DNA from 3 places in the Lactobacillus sp. B4015 genome. Region 3 is predicted to be linked to each of the others. Evidence: riboswitches for the same ligand, from Rfam matches in the RefSeq annotation. Region 3 holds a riboswitch; each other region holds the start of a gene.
The links. Region 3 has a riboswitch for thiamine pyrophosphate ahead of J3U71_RS01985 (ATP-binding cassette domain-containing protein). Riboswitches for the same ligand answer to the same signal wherever they lie in the genome.

Region 1: it holds a riboswitch for thiamine pyrophosphate, as region 3 does, so the genes downstream of both, thiM (hydroxyethylthiazole kinase) here and J3U71_RS01985 (ATP-binding cassette domain-containing protein) in region 3, are expected to answer to the same signal.
Region 2: it holds a riboswitch for thiamine pyrophosphate, as region 3 does, so the genes downstream of both, J3U71_RS11030 (ECF transporter S component) here and J3U71_RS01985 (ATP-binding cassette domain-containing protein) in region 3, are expected to answer to the same signal.

Annotation. Positions count from the first base shown of each region.
Region 1 is NZ_JAFNOY010000006.1:75,673-80,976, reverse strand. It holds gene J3U71_RS07360 (FAD-binding protein) at 1-677, opposite strand, end outside; gene J3U71_RS07355 (NAD(P)-dependent alcohol dehydrogenase) at 703-1,821, opposite strand; gene tenA (thiaminase II) at 2,557-3,219, opposite strand; TPP riboswitch at 3,347-3,448, shown strand; gene thiM (hydroxyethylthiazole kinase) at 3,523-4,311, shown strand; gene thiD (bifunctional hydroxymethylpyrimidine kinase/phosphomethylpyrimidine kinase) at 4,326-5,135, shown strand; gene thiE (thiamine phosphate synthase) at 5,145-5,304, shown strand, end outside.
Region 2 is NZ_JAFNOY010000013.1:14,948-20,251, reverse strand. It holds gene udk (uridine kinase) at 660-1,301, shown strand; gene J3U71_RS11040 (cupin domain-containing protein) at 1,375-1,863, opposite strand; gene J3U71_RS11035 (tyrosine-protein phosphatase) at 1,906-2,655, opposite strand; gene J3U71_RS11030 (ECF transporter S component) at 2,819-3,397, opposite strand; TPP riboswitch at 3,442-3,533, opposite strand; gene J3U71_RS11025 (M42 family metallopeptidase) at 3,604-4,686, opposite strand; gene hpt (hypoxanthine phosphoribosyltransferase) at 4,914-5,304, shown strand, end outside.
Region 3 is NZ_JAFNOY010000002.1:54,894-60,197, forward strand. It holds gene J3U71_RS01975 (glycoside hydrolase family 32 protein) at 1-1,108, shown strand, start outside; gene J3U71_RS01980 (energy-coupling factor transporter transmembrane component T family protein) at 1,163-1,816, opposite strand; gene J3U71_RS01985 (ATP-binding cassette domain-containing protein) at 1,825-3,192, opposite strand; TPP riboswitch at 3,229-3,319, opposite strand; gene J3U71_RS01990 (AraC family transcriptional regulator) at 3,487-4,425, shown strand; gene htpX (zinc metalloprotease HtpX) at 4,483-5,304, opposite strand, start outside.

The DNA of each region.
Region 1 (5,304 bases), on a different contig from region 3:
CTTGGCTTTTTAGATATACCTAACGGCATTGCAGTAAATTTCACGCCATATTTGTCTGCATAATAATCAACGGCCGCTCCTGAATTTTTAGCGATCACTTTAATTAGATCATGATTAACTTTTCCACCATCTTTTTTGGCAAAGTCTTCGTAAAAATGAATTAAATTATCAGGGTCATTATCTTGATCCCTATTAAATTTGCTACCAGTTGCATACATAAATCCACCGGAAACCACTGAATTTCCACCTAAGCGGCCAGTTTTTTCAATTAAAACAACATCCGCACCATTTTCTTTGGCTGTAATTGCAGCATCTAAACCTGCAAGACCAGTACCAAAAACGATTACATCAGTCGCAATCTGATGGTCCTTTTGGACAATTTTTTCATGATTTGCAAATTCGGTACTTTTTGCTCCTGCTTCAATTAGTGCCTTTCTGACGGCGCTAGTTATTCCCTGAGAAGTAAATGTTGCTCCTGTAACTGCATCAACTTCAGTTGATTGGTTTTCAAGTATTTTTTGTGGAATTAAATTAAGTGCATTATCAGATAGAAGTGCCGTTTCCTGATGCTCAATTACCTCTATGTCAGTAATTTTTCCGCTACTTAAAGATACGGACACCTTAATATCTCCATTATGTCCTGGTGCTGTTTTTTGATATAAGCCATCTTTTACCATCGCTAATTCTCCTTAAGCAAATGCTTTATTTATATTGATTATCAAATACAATAATTGGTTTAATCGTACTGCCTTCCACAGAGGCTTTAATAGCTTGATTAATCTCCTCTGGTTTGTAAAATTTAACAATTTTGTCAATTGGAAACCTACCTGCATGGTACAAATCAATCATTTCAGGAATAAATTCTTGTGGAACCGAGTCGCCTTCAATAATGCCAGAAATACTCTTTGATGCCGCTAGAATGTCTATCATCGGACTAAGCTCTTTAATAGTTTTTGTTCCCATCGCAACAACTGCAAATTGTCCCTTTATCGTTAGCGCAGTCAAACCTTGTTTCATTACTTCAGGTTCACCAGTAGTGTCAATAACATAGTTCAAACCTTCGCTACCTACAATCTCATTAATTTTATCAATTATGTTTTCCTGAGTATTATTAATAGTTTCAGTAGCCCCAAAATCTCTAGAAATTTTTAGTCTCATATTGTTCTTGTCTATTGCGATTACATGTTTACAATTAGAAACAGCAGCACCCATAATTGCAGCTAAACCTACAGAACCGGTTCCTAAAACGGCTAAGTTAGAGTTGACTTCAGGTTTTATAGCATTAAGAACTGTACCGGCTCCTGTCATATAGCCACATCCTAAAGGTCCAGCTAAGCGTAAATCCAAGTCATTCGGTACCTTGACCAAATTGTTTACATTGGCAACAATATGGTCCCCAAAAGAAGATTGACCAAAAAATACACCTATATCTTGCCCGTCCTGCTTATGCAGACGATAGGTACCATCCAGCATTGGTCCACCACTAGTATTTAATTTGTTAAAGTTAACACATGATCCTGGCAGGCCATTTCTACAGAATCGACAATTTCCATCATATGCAAAGCCAACTACAACGTGATCGCCTTTTTTGAAATCAGTTACATTTCTTCCAACCTTTTCAATAATTCCGGCTCCTTCATGGCCCAAAATAACTGGCATTTGAATTGGAAACCCACCATTTTGAAATTCAATATCACTATGACATATGCCTGATGCAACAGTCTTTATTAAAACCTCATTACTTTTAGGGTCATCTAGGACAACCTCTTCCAAGTTCAAATCAGAATCTGATCTATTTAAAACGGCTGCTTTGATTTTCATGGTAATAACCTCTTCATTCTAAAATACTAAGCTTCGCTATTTTACTATGTTACTTATATCACATAACCGCTTACATTTTAATATGGTTTACAAAAATTTAAACAAGTAATTTTGATTATAAAATTCAATTAAAGATTGCTTTTCAATCGAATTTTATGAAAGTGCAAGTAATTTTTTAGAAAAAGTAGAATATATAATTTTAATATTTGAGATATATTTCTCGTTAGGAAAAAGGGTAAAATTTAAGCAAAAAATGTTGATTTAAGCACAAACCACAGTTTAATTGTTTAATTTAGCAATCCCTAAATAGCAGTGTTAAAAATATTAAGATAGGTGTTAAACATGATTTACTCATTATTCTAGGCTGCAAACTTGGGTATTCATCACAGTTACAAATATTGAACAAAAATTATGCTACGAGTTTAGAGGCATTAAATAATTTTATTAGCTTAATTTTATTTGTTTCGCCATTTGCACTAATATCAACCTGGTAAGAGAAACTAACCGTCAAAACAAAAAGTCGAAATCAACTAATTTTAAAGAAAAAATAAGCAAAAGATCTTTGACACATTATTTATCAAAACAAAGCTTGCATTTGTAGAGTTTAAAAATAATATGTTAAGCAAAATTGTTTTATAAAAGTATTGACTGTTTATATAGACTTTTTACTAAATAATTAGTTCCGAAATTTGAAAATTACTTTTTTAATTAAAACAATTCTTTAGGTCAGAAAAGCTATTGCCACTGTTCTTGCTCATACGCCATTTGCCAAAACCGGCATTCATAATAGCTGCTGCGCACAAAGGCTTTCTGCATCTGCCCACGCTCTCGTTCTGAAGCTTGCGCAGCTAAGTTATTGGTCAACTTTAACATGCGACTAACATTGACGTCATACCAGTCGCTATCATAGGTCTCGATCCATTTCTGGTAAAGTGCAACCGGTGAACCCGTTTGCGCCAATGCTTGACCAATTTCCTGGTACAGCCAGTAGCAAGGCAAAATGGCACAGACACAAGGAGCAAGACCATCTTTTTCAAGCGTTTTAAACAGATGATTAACATAGGCGTACGCCGTTGGCGCTGCGTCAGTTTCTTTAATCTCATTAGATGTGACTTTTAATTCCGCTAAAAAATGTTGCTGCATCGTTATTTCACATTCTTGCAAATCTTGGGCACCTGCCAGCAAGAATTGTTGCACTTCTTGACTAGTAGTTTTCTTTGCCATTAGCCGGTGAATTTTGCTAAATTCAGCTAAATAGTACCTGTCTTGCAATAAGTAAAACCGAAAAGTAGCCAATGGCAATTGGCCACTTTGCAGCTCTTTAACAAAGGGCTGCTCCATGCTTTTTTCCCACAAATCCTTTGCCGCATAACGCAATTGTGCTGTAAATTCAGTCATTATTATCTCCCTCGCCCAATTAATAGTTGCGTGTTTTTTAGTAGTTAGTTTACCTTAGTCGAGTCACTGCAGCAATTCGGTTAAATTAGTTATTGTCTTGCCCAGCAAAAGTCGCTATAATTGAAACCGATAACACGAGGGGTGCCTTTTTGAAGGCTGAGATGGCGGATAGCCAGACCCTTTGAACCTGTAAGCTAATTCTTGCGTAGGAACGTGTCAAAATCCACTTATGCTTTGACACAAATATGTCAAAGCTTTTTTATTGACCTATAAACGGCGCAGGAGATTTTTAAAGGAGAGATTATGAAACTAAATCTGTTAGCTATATTACGTGAAACTAATCCAATTGTCCTTAATGCCGCCAATTTTGTGACCGTTCAAGATGTCGCTAACGGCTTAAATGCGCTGGGTGCCTCGCCTATCATGAGTAAGGAAATTGCTGAGGTCGAAGAAATGGTTCAGATGGCATCAAGCATTGCCATCAACCTCGGGACTTTGACTAAATTGCAAATTATGCAAATGAAAGAAATGGGGCTACTTGCCGCGCAAGCTCAAAAACCGGTTGTACTTGATCCCGTTGCCGTTGGCGCAGTCAATTACCGCCTGCAAACCGCACAAAAATTGCTAGAAGCTTTCCCAGCTACAATCATTCGTGGCAACGCTGGTGAAATTGCCTCTTTAGGTGGTTTTGCCTGGAATGCCAAAGGTATTGATGCGGGTTCAGGCAGTGGCGATCTTGACGAAATTACGCGTAAAACTGCGCAAAAATTGCATTGTACAATTATTGCCAGTGGCGTAACAGACACAATTAGCGATGGTCAAAATATCGCTCATGTTTACAATGGTACCCCGCTATTTCAGGCACACGTTGGTTCAGGTGACATGCTCTCAAGCATTGTTGCCGCCTTTGCGGCCATCTGCGATGATTCTTTTGAAGCTGCGCAAACAGCTTGCCTAGTTTTTGCAGCTACTGGAGAATTGCTCGTTAATGATCATCCTGAAGTAGGCCCTGGCACATTTAGCATGTATTTGATGGATTATTTAGCTAAAGTCAAAGAAACCGAGATTACAGCTATTGCTAAATTTGATTAAGGAGGTTAGCAATAATGACAGAAGAACTAAATTCATTTCCCCAAGTTTTGACCATTGCTGGGACTGATTCTGGTGGTGGAGCCGGAATTATGGCGGATCTAAAAACTTTTCAGATGCAACATGTTTTTGGGACAGCGGTGGTTGTAGCTGTGACTGCCCAAAACACGCTCGGAGTCCAAGACTCGTTTTTATTACCACTTGAAATGGTCGATGCCCAATTTGCGTCATTAGCCTCAGACTTTAAGATTAAGGCTTGTAAAACGGGGATGTTGGGAGATGCAGCGCACGTCCATCAAGTAGCTCTTAATCTGCAAAAATATGACTTTGGTCCGGTAACCATTGACCCAGTTATGGTGGCTAAAGGCGGAGCGCCTCTTCTTAGCCAAGATGCTATTACCACCGTTAAAAATGAGCTATTGCCGCTAGCTAACCTCATTACGCCTAACTTGCCTGAAGCAGAAGCTCTTACCGGAATTAAGGCTACTAGTGAACAAGAATATCCCCAATTAGCACAAAGTCTGCAAAAAATGGGTGTAAAAAACGTGCTTATTAAAGGCGGACATTCTAACGCTGAAGTTGTGAGCGATTACGCTTTATTAGCAGATGGCACCGACTTTTGGGTTAGCAGTCCACGGACGCACACTAACAGGACTCACGGCACTGGTGATACTCTTGCAGCCGCCATTACTGCTCAATTAGCTCTAGGCCATACTCTCAGTGAAGCAATTAAAATCGGCAAACAGTATGTCACCAAGGCGATTGAACAAACGATTCAGGTTGGTCACGGTCATGGACCACTTAATCATTGGGTTAAGGTAGATTAGGAGGAGATTATGGCTCAATTTAACGCAACACAATTAACTGCATATTTCGTCTGCGGGACACAAGACTTGCCAGCCGGAAAGACTTTACCTGAATTAGTCGAAGAAGCTTTAAAGGCAGGTATCACTGCTTATCAGTTTCGTGATAAAGGACCAAAGTCAACGTTAAACG
Region 2 (5,304 bases), on a different contig from region 3:
TTCCCTATTCCGAAGTTTTAGTTTTAAGTGGTTATTAAGCTACTAGAACAATAAGATTTAAGCATAAAAACTATATTCAATAATTGTTGATTCAAAGTTCCTTGCCACATAGTTTTTCTTTAATATCCATCAACTAGGCCTAACCTTACTATATTTTCTTTCACGTTCGAACCTGAAAATACCACACAGCCATTCAAACTTTCAGATAAATTAACCATATTCAACTTCATAGAATGAATCATTTTCAACTGAGATCTATTATTTTTGACCTTGTCAAAATCAGTATTTTTTCCTAAATATTAACCTTTTCTAATGACCGATTAATTGCAGCTTGCTAATCAGTCAATATAGTTTTCATAATATCTCTTCCGCAGTATCTCTTTACTCAAGTACTTTACATTATTAGCTAAATCACGGTAAAGTTTCTCAGTTAAACTAACAAATTGCCCAGATTCTTTGTATAAAGCCATATTTGTAAAATGATGTAGAGTTTCGTAAATAAAATTGAAAAAGTTTGCGACCGATTTAAGTTTACGCTGCAAAATCAAACAAATATTTTTATCAATTAAATTTCTAAATATAAGATATTTTTTACCTTAACCGTTGGTAATCCAAGGAAAAGTAAAGTAAAATGTTATTTGATAAAAAGGAGTGTCTCAATGTCTAAACTTGAAAAACCCGTTGTGATAGGAATTACCGGTGGTTCAGGCAGCGGTAAAACTACCATCGCTCACAAAATTGTTGACCAAATGCAGGAAAATGAACACGTCTTAATTATGACGCAAGATTCATATTACAAAGATAATACTGGTATTCCGATGAACATCAGACAGAATATCAATTATGACCACCCTGATGCTTTTGATATTCCCCTTTTAGAGGAGCAATTAAATCGGTTATTACAATACGAGCCAATTGAAATGCCCGTTTACGACTTCAAAGAACACACAAGAAGCAAAGAAACTATCCATATCGAGCCTGCCGATATTATTATTCTTGAAGGAATATTAGTACTGGCAAGTGAAGAGATTCGTAATTTAATGGATATTAAAGTTTACGTTGATACGGATGATGATATTCGTTTTATCAGACGATTAGAGCGTGACATTAAGGAACGAGGCAGATCGATTGATTCGGTCATTGAACAATATTTAGATACAGTTAAGCCAATGTATCACCAATTTATTGAACCAACCAAACGCTATGCAGACATTATCATCCCTGAAGGCGGCGAAAATAATGTCGCAATCGATATGCTCACCACTAAGGTACACTCTGTTTTAAGCGAAAATATTAGATAAAAAACTGATAAACCAAATTAGCATCAAAAAACGCCAAATTCTAGCTTTAGAAATTGGCGTTTTCTTATTCATTTTAATCATTTGCCAGCCGCTTAATTACTTCAGCATAATCTGGATATTGTTTTAACAAATCTTGTTTGTGGGGCATTTCAAAATCATGATAGTCAAAGCCGGGAGAAACCATGCAGCTAACTAGACAGAAACTATCTGGTTCCGTGATTTCCGAGGCAAAGATGGTGTTTTTTGGAACCTTAAATTGCAAGACTTCTCCGTGATCAATTCTTTTACCTAATTTTATAGCATAATAATGACCATCTGGAGCAATGCAGTGGATTGTAATCGCCGTGCCGTCATGATAATACCATAGTTCATCATGGTTTAAGCGGTGAAAATGGGAACAGCTCTGATCATCAAGTAAGAAATAAATTGAAGTGTAGTAAAATCTATCTGCTTGGCTATCCTGAGCAAAGAACTGCTCATCACTAGTATATATTTGACGGAACCAGCCTCCTTCTTGGTGAGGCTCAAGGCTCAAACTTTTAATATAATCTTCTCGGTTCATAATTTTTGCTCTCTTCACGCTCAATCAGTCAACTTCATTAAGTTAAACCAAGTAATTCTTTTGCATTTGCTCTTTAAAATTTTGTGGCAGTTTCAAGCCGTCAGTAAAGTAGTGATCAAAATCACCGTAGTGCTTTTTAACGGTTGAAAAGTATCTTTCCAGGTATTGGCGTTCAACAGTTAACGCAATTGCTACATCGTTGAGGTTATTAGGATCCATCTTATCTTTTAAGTATTCTAATATTTCTTTGTTAGCTTTTTTACGAGCAGAAATTGTTTTTAAGTAGTCGGTGAAAATCTGCTCCTCACTAACATCCAGGCTCTTTAAAATCAAGGCTGCAGCTACCCCTGTTCGATCCTTACCAGCAAAGCAATGAAAGGCAACTGGAACTGGATCGGTCATTAACGTTAGCAAAAAGTCGTGATAGCCTTGCTTAGCAGATTCTGCCATTGCCAATTCTTCATAGGTTTTCAGCATATCTTGTTCAACACTGCTATTGGCCGAAACAATTTCATCAACACTAGCCTGATTTGTTGTGCCAACATCTTTTAGCACATCAATAATTTCATAGTCTAATTCTGACCAAAGATAGTCTGGGTATTCTTGTCTTTCCTCATCACCGCGAAAATCAACCAGTCGCTTTATTTTGTAGTAGTTCTGAACACGATCTTTTTGTTCTTCGGTTAAATCAAATAGTTGACCACAACGAAAAAGCAGCCCTTCTTTAACCTTTCTTCCATCTGAACTAACATAGCCACCTAATGAACGCCAATTTGTTATCTCTGTAGTCATAATTCTCCTTAAACTTATTATTTATTAAAACTGTTTGGTTTTCATAAAGGAATATTATAATTTTTATTGAATTCTACGTCCATGATTTTCGCAAACTAATTTGTGTTTCTTAGTCTTTTTTATAAAAAAACCGCAAAAAATATTTTGCGGTGCTAATTTTAATTTAAGCAATTTTGGGCTTTAATGCCTGATCAAATAAGTTAGTAATCAATTTTACCAAAACGCCGTCAAATACAAGCGCAGAGAGTATACAAGTAATAAACATGATAACTTGCAGTTGGATGCTATATTTACTCCAGCCGTACAAAAAATACGTTGGAATAAAACTACCAAGGCCGGCAAAAAAGGCCCCTGTTAGTACGCTTTGCCAAGAAAATGCTTGATAACGACTTTTTTGCGGGAAAAAGCCAATTTCATTAGTTGCTCCTTGAATCACACCAGACAAAATTGTTACTGCACCCCATTGGCCGCCAATAGCCATTTCGACAACTGCTGCCAATGTTTCACCAATTGTTCCTGAACCAACCGTTGGCACGAAATACATCGCTAAGGGAGCTGCCATTAGCCATAATCCAGAAAAAACAGTATCTGTTACCGGAGCAAAGCCGGTCGGAAGCAGTAATAACTTAATTAAATTGTAAGCCCAATTAAACCCATAAGTGTAGATTACTCCCATAATAATTCCAATTAAAGCAATCAGGATAATTGCTTTAACGTTCCATTTTGATGATCTTGTAAACATAAAAATACTCCTAACTAACATTCTAAGTCAGTAGGAGTACTCTAATATACTTAATAACACTTCCCTAGCGCAGGTATTGTCCTGTTCAGGTTCGGAGGGTATTTCTCAGCTAAATGTGGCACCCCTAGTGACTTTCTTATCTTTTTGCCTATTATAACACAATATCAAGCAGACATTTTAAGTTATTCAATTAACTAGCAATTTAATTAAAATTGACTAAAACTAGCCAACTTTTCTTTAGTCAAATCACGGATAATTGCACAAGTTAAGTCAACTGAGGCCTTAAAGTCTTGATATGCGCTAAAGCAGTATGCTGAATGCTCGTAACGCACTGGAATTCCGATAACAATTGTTGGCGCACCATTTTCATAGTAAATTGCTGCACCATCTTGTCCGCCACCGGTCCGAACCGAACGAGTATATGGAATATTGTTTTTATCCGCTAATTCACATGCGTATTGTTGGAATTTTGGATTAGGTAAAAATGAAGTATCCATATCACGCAGCATTGGTCCACGCTTTAAGCCTGTTTGAGAAAGCCATTTTGGAGTAAATGTATCATCTGCTGGACATGATTCAAGCACAATCCCTAGGTCTGGCTTAATACTTCTAGCTGTTACGTACGCTCCCCGTAAGCCGACTTCTTCTTGACTTGAAAGTGCGGCTACAACGTTAAAGTCAGTCTTTTCACCGTTGAGATTATCCAAAACATCAGCCATTGCAGCTGCACCAAACCGGTCATCAAAATCCTTACCGAAGAAAAGACCGGTTTTTTCATTGTATTCGCACTTGACGTCAACAAAAATGGGACAACCAGTATCAATTTTATAATCATTAATTGTATCTTCACGAGAACTAGAACCAACATCAACTGACATATCTTCTACTTCCGGTACATTGTCACGTTCTTCTTTAGTCATGAAGTGCGGTGGCTTAGTTGCTACTACGCCAGGAACATATTTACCGTCACGGTTTCTAATTTTTACCCGTAAAGCTGGAATATTATATTTAACCCAGCCGCCAAGCGGAACAAACTTAATCATTCCGTTTGGTCTAACTGCCTGAGTTATAAAACCAACAGCATCAGAATGGGCATCAAGCTGGATAATTGGCTGACCAGTTTGATTTTCTTTTTTAGCAGCATAAACGTTGAGCATACCATCAATTTTTATATCGGCAATATCTTTTACTGTGTCAGTGAATAATTTGATAAACTCTCCTTCAAAGCCGGAAGTTGAATTAGCATCCGAAAAAGCTTTGAGCATTTTTATTTCTTGTTCTTTTTCCATCGTTGTAATTGACCTTTCGCTTATTAAACTTTAAATTTCATTGTAGCAAAAAACAATTATTTAAGCTATTTCTGAAAAAATCCTACTGCTTTTAGCAAATTTGATAATTTTGTCCGTAATTTCGGTACAAAATGGCTAAAAAAGTTCAAAACAAGCTCCTTTTTTCCGATAAAAATGATATAATCAATTTTATTAGGAATTTTGAGTTTTAAGTGAAAGGTAAATAAATGCCGAAAAACGACAATATTGATAATATTATTGATCATAAATTGTTTACCGAAGATGATATTCACCTGATGTGTGTCAAATTGGGTAAGCAATTAACTGAAGACTATACTGGTAAAAGACCATTAGTTATAGGTGCATTAAAGGGTGCAATTTTCTTTTTAACTGACCTGGTACGTGAAATGAACGTCAAAGAAGAAATTGATTTTATGGACGTTTCTAGTTATGGTGATGGTTTTGAATCTTCAGGCGAAGTGAAAATCATTTCCGATTTGGCTACAGATGTCAAAGATCGTGATGTTTTAATCGTTGAAGATATCATTGATACCGGATTAACCTTGAAATATATGAAGGATTTGCTCCAAAAACGCGGCGCTAAAAACGTTAAATGCT
Region 3 (5,304 bases):
GCACCAATATCATGACCTGAATGATCATACGCAGTTTACTGAAACGCAAAATATTGCATATAGCGATGATGGCATTAACTTTAAAAAAGATGCTCATAATCCAATCATTGCTGCTGCTCCAGCTGATAATACGCAGCATTTCCGTGATCCGAAGGTATGGCGTCAAGGCAAGTATTATTACATGATTTTAGGCAGTCAGGCGGCAAATGGCTTAGGACGGGCGTTAACTTACCGCTCTGAAAATTTATTTGACTGGGAATATTTGGGACCAATTGCTAACGCACAAACTAGTGCGCAAGAGGGCTTTATGTGGGAGTGCCCCGATTTATTTACACTAGGAGACCACGACATTTTATTGTGTTCGCCGCAAGGCATCGAATCCGATGGTTTACGCTTTTTAAACGAGTTTCAAACAGGCTATTTTAGTGGCAAAATGGATTATCAGCAGAACATATTTACTCACGGGGCGTTTACAGAATTAGACCATGGACATGATTTTTATGCAGCCCAAACAATGCTTGCCCCAGATCATCGGCGGATTTTGATTGGCTGGATGGATATGTGGAATGCCAACTTCCCGGAACAAGCCGACGGCTGGTCGGGTGCACTGACAGTTCCGCGGGAATTAAGTTATGCTTCTGGTCATTTGTATATGAAGCCGATTGCTGAATTAATGAGTTTGCGAACTGAAAAAATTATGGCTGAAGAGGGAGTGGTAACATCCCTTGAGGTCACGACGCCGGATCCGCAGCATTGTGAACTGCTTTTTGAAGCCAATACGTCATCTTGGTCGGGTAATGAAATTAGTTTTACGCTCGAGAGCAAACAGCAAGATTTGGTTTCATTAACTTGGAATAAAAAAACTGGGCAAGTAACGGCTATCCGCGCTGATAAACCTGATGGGGATGACAAACGCTATGGCAATCTCCAGACTAGCGCAAGCTTAAAACTGCATATCTTCATTGATACGAGTTCGATTGAGTTCTTCTTAAATGATGGTGAACTGGTCTTTTCAGAGCGTTATTATACCGAGAATCAACCGCAAATCTTCTTTAGCGCTGATAAAGGAATTAAGGCAAAAGTCGAAGGTTATACTTTGGCGCGATAAACTCTAGCTAAAAAGAGCAGCAGTGGTGGTTAAAACATCACTGCCGCTCTTTTATTATTTTAATGTAAATAAGGCAACGTTAGTGGCTAATAAAAGACCAGCGGCCCATAACCAATCGCTGCGTTTGACGGGAACAGCCACGATGACCGAGCGCTTGGCATCTTCGCGAAAGCCGTGCGATTCCATTCCCTGTGCCAAGTTTTCGGCCGAGTTAAGCGCGACTAGGATAGCCTTAAAATAGAGAACGGGAGACCAAAAACTAAGATAAACGCCACGCATCATTGCCGCTGTGCGAATTTGTTTAACGGCAGTTTGCATGCGTGGAATAATGTTGAGTGCTGCTAGGACCCCGTATGCGAATTTGCTAGGTAAATGAAAATTCTGTTCAAATGAACGTGCCAATTCTTCGGCACTAGTTTTTTGGGCGACACAGCAGATTGTCAGCGTGTAAACGTAGATTCTGCTAGAAAGACTTAAAGCGTTGGTTAAATTAGGCTGAGGTGCAAACCAGTAGAGTGTGGCAAACACGGTAAAGGCCGCAATTAATGGCACGGTAAAAGTTAACAGGAGATTTTTAACTTTCATGTGGCAGTAAAGTAAATAGCACGTGCAAAAGCCGATAATTAGCACGTTGGTAATTAGACTGGTTTTAAAAGATATTTCAACCGAAATAATTAAAGCGACAATGAATTTAAAACTGGGATTCATAACAAGCCTCACTTGTCTACGTATGTTAATTGTTGCTGGTCAAATACAAGGTGGTAATCGCACCAATCTGCCAAATTAGTTAGTTCATGGCTGATAATCAGAAGTGTCTGCCCCCTTTTTTCCTGGCTTTCGCGCAACAGACCCATTACTTTTTGTGCCGATTGGTGATCTAAGCCGCTTAAGGGCTCATCAATTAATAAAACGTCTTGATCAGCAATTAGCATTAATAAAATTTGTAATTTCTTTTGTTGACCGCCCGAAAGTGAGTAGACGACTTGGTCTAGTGTCTGGTCAAGATCAAGGTCTTTCACCTCTTTCGCAATTTTTTGATCGGAATAAAAGTTGCTGGTGCGCATTTTTTTACTTAGGTTAAGTTCATCTTCAACGGAAACGTTAATAAATTGATCACTTGCACTTTGAAATATCTGCCCGACTTGACGCAAATATTTTCGCATGCGCAAGTTGCGAATTTCTTTTTGGCGGTAAGTCAAACTACCAGTGTATGTGAGCATCTTGGTTAGCGCATTGAAAAGCGATGTTTTCCCCACACCATTAGGGCCAGTGATTAGGGTGGCTTTGCCTGCCAAAATCTTTAGGTGCTCCTGTTTTAGCAGTAACCGGTTCTGCTTAATTAAGGTATTAGTAAGTTCAAAGCGGCTTGTTTCATTAGTTGGTAGGGCAAAAGAATAATGCTCGTGGTGGTCATTTTGTCGAAGAAGCTGCTTTTTTTCGGCAGTGCTTAAGGCAGTAACCTGGTGACCGGTAAATTTAAACAAACAGTCACAAATACCCTCATAATCAGCTAGAACATGGTCGCTTAGAATAATTGTTTTTCCTAAGTCACGAAGATGAGCCAACTTTTTAATTAAAAATTGGCGGGCAGCAGGGTCGCAACTTGCAAAAGGCTCATCAAGCAGAAAAAGATCGACATCCATTGCAATTAAAACAGCAAGAGCTACTCGTTGCTGCTCACCGCCAGACATAGTATTGATTTTTTGATCAAGCAGCTGGTCGATCTGGGCAAAAGAAGTTGCTTTTTGCAATCGTTTTGAGTAGTGCTCACGGTCAATTTCCAGGTTTTCAAGTGCAAAAATGATCTCTTCACGCGGTGTTGCCATTGTGAATTGTTCGCCAGCATTTTGAAACATCATTGCACTCTTAAGCCCATTAAGATCGACAGTTCCACTAACTTTACCAGCATATTTAGGATAAAGGCCAGCTAAAATTTTTAATAGCGTCGATTTACCGCAACCTGTTGGCCCGATTAATAAGGAAAATTTGCCCGTCGGGATATTAAGATTAACATCTTGCAAAATAGGCTTTTCTTCATCATATGAAAAAGTAAGGTTTTTAGTTTTCAGCAATTTTTTAACCAATCTAAAAAAGTCGCCATGGCATAATGCTAGGCGACGTTAAAATTCAGTGCTTTTCCCTTCGCTGGCATTATCCATAGCAGGTTCAGTGGGTATATTCTCAGCCAAGATGGCACCCCAATATTTCAGGTCAATTATACATAAAAGCAATTTTCTTGTCTAGTTGCGGCAAATTAGGCTCCGTTAATAGCACTTAAGGCTCAACTTCTATCACAGATGTTAAAAACATATAAATAGCGGCGCTTTTTGCTATATAATAAAATTATGAAAATAAATTACTAATTAGAAGGTGACATCATGGCAGCAGTTAAGCTAGAACAATATTTGGCAAGTGTATTGGATTCAACTAATGCGGATACGAATGAAGTCCGGCTAAAGCCCGGAAACAAGGCCTTTAACCTGTTTAGGGTTTACCTTGAAAATCATAATACGGGCATTCACCGGTACCAAACCAGCAATCCCACAATTTTGTACGAAGCTGAAGGCATGGCAAAAACTAAAATTAACGGACAAAACTTAACTTTAAAAGCGGGTAATTTGCTGTTTTTGCAAGAAAAATGTGGCTATGAGGTCGAAAAACAAGGGAAAAATGATCTTTTGGTCAAATTAGAATTTAGTTCAAAGGTTAATTGCGCGGATTTTTGGGGAGAAAAAGCAACGCTCAATTCACGTGAACAAAAAGTAGCCGAACAGCTTGTTCAGATTCTCAAGACTAAGAGACTATTAAGTTTGCGCTGCTCACAAATGTCGCGCCCAAGTCAGTTAATGAAAAAAGTTATTGATGAATATTTAAACCACAATCTTTTTACGCGCAGTATTATTGCAGCAGAATTGCGGATACTCGTGATTACGGCAATTAGAAATCAAGACTTGGAAACAGCGCCAGTTAATCAACATAAGTTTGCGCAAACGGCGTTAGAGCGTTACATTGATGCAAATTATACTGATATTACCTTAAATGAAACAGCAGAACACTTTGGACTCAACCCAAATTACTTTTCCAGTTTAGTTAAGCAAAAAACTGGTAAGAGCTTTGTTGAACATGTTGATGAACGCCGCATGCAGGAGGCACGCAATTTGCTTGCTCGACCTGACATTTCGGTTAAAGAAATCATCGCGCGGGTCGGTTATAACGGTAAATCGTTCTTTTACAAAAAATTTAATGAATATTACCATGAAACGCCGGTACAAATGCGTGCGGAACTGTTTAGACAGGCCAATATCAATTTAAAGTAAGAGCAATATTTTTATTAAAAAAGGAGCGGACTATTTTGCAGAGCGCTCCTTTTTAAGTTACATTTTTTCTAAACGTTTAATTCGGTCACTTGTAGGCGGGTGACTGTCGAATAAGTGGGTAAGACCATGCCGCTTACGTAGCGGATCTTCGATATACATGCCAGCACTACTTGGATCAGCAGCTTTCATGGGGTCAGAACCGTCAATTTTTGTCAAAGCAGAAATCAAACCGTGAGGATTACGGGTCAACTCAACTGAAGAAGCATCTGCTAAATATTCACGGTTGCGTGATAAAGCCATCTGAGCAAGACTGGCACAAATAGGTCCTAAAATAAGTACAAAGATGATCGCCACGATTTTGAAAATAACGACAATAGTATTGCCATTATCGTTATCACTGTCGCGATCATCATCAATCCACCAAATATAGCGACTAGCAATGCCTGATAAATATGAAATGACGCCAACCAGTACGGCTGCAATAGTGGAAACCAAGATATCATAATTTCTAATATGTGAGATTTCGTGACCTAAAACGCCCTCAAGTTCCTCGCGATTCATCATGTCAAGTAAGCCCTGGGTGACAGCAACCGCAGAATGGTTTGGATCCCGTCCGGTTGCAAAAGCATTAGGACTAGGATCATTGATAATAAAAACGCGTGGCATTGGTACTTTGCCGACTAGCGCCATATCTTGAACAACGTGCCATAAAACGGGGTTGTCTTGTTCATGAATTTCTTGGGCATGATTTAGACTCATAACCATATTAGCGGGATTAGGCAAGACAATTAACATGTAAATTGCACTAAAAAAAAGCGCAATAATTACTCCTAATAAAGGTCGATTGCCCCAGATAAAACCTAATCCGGCACCAACTAA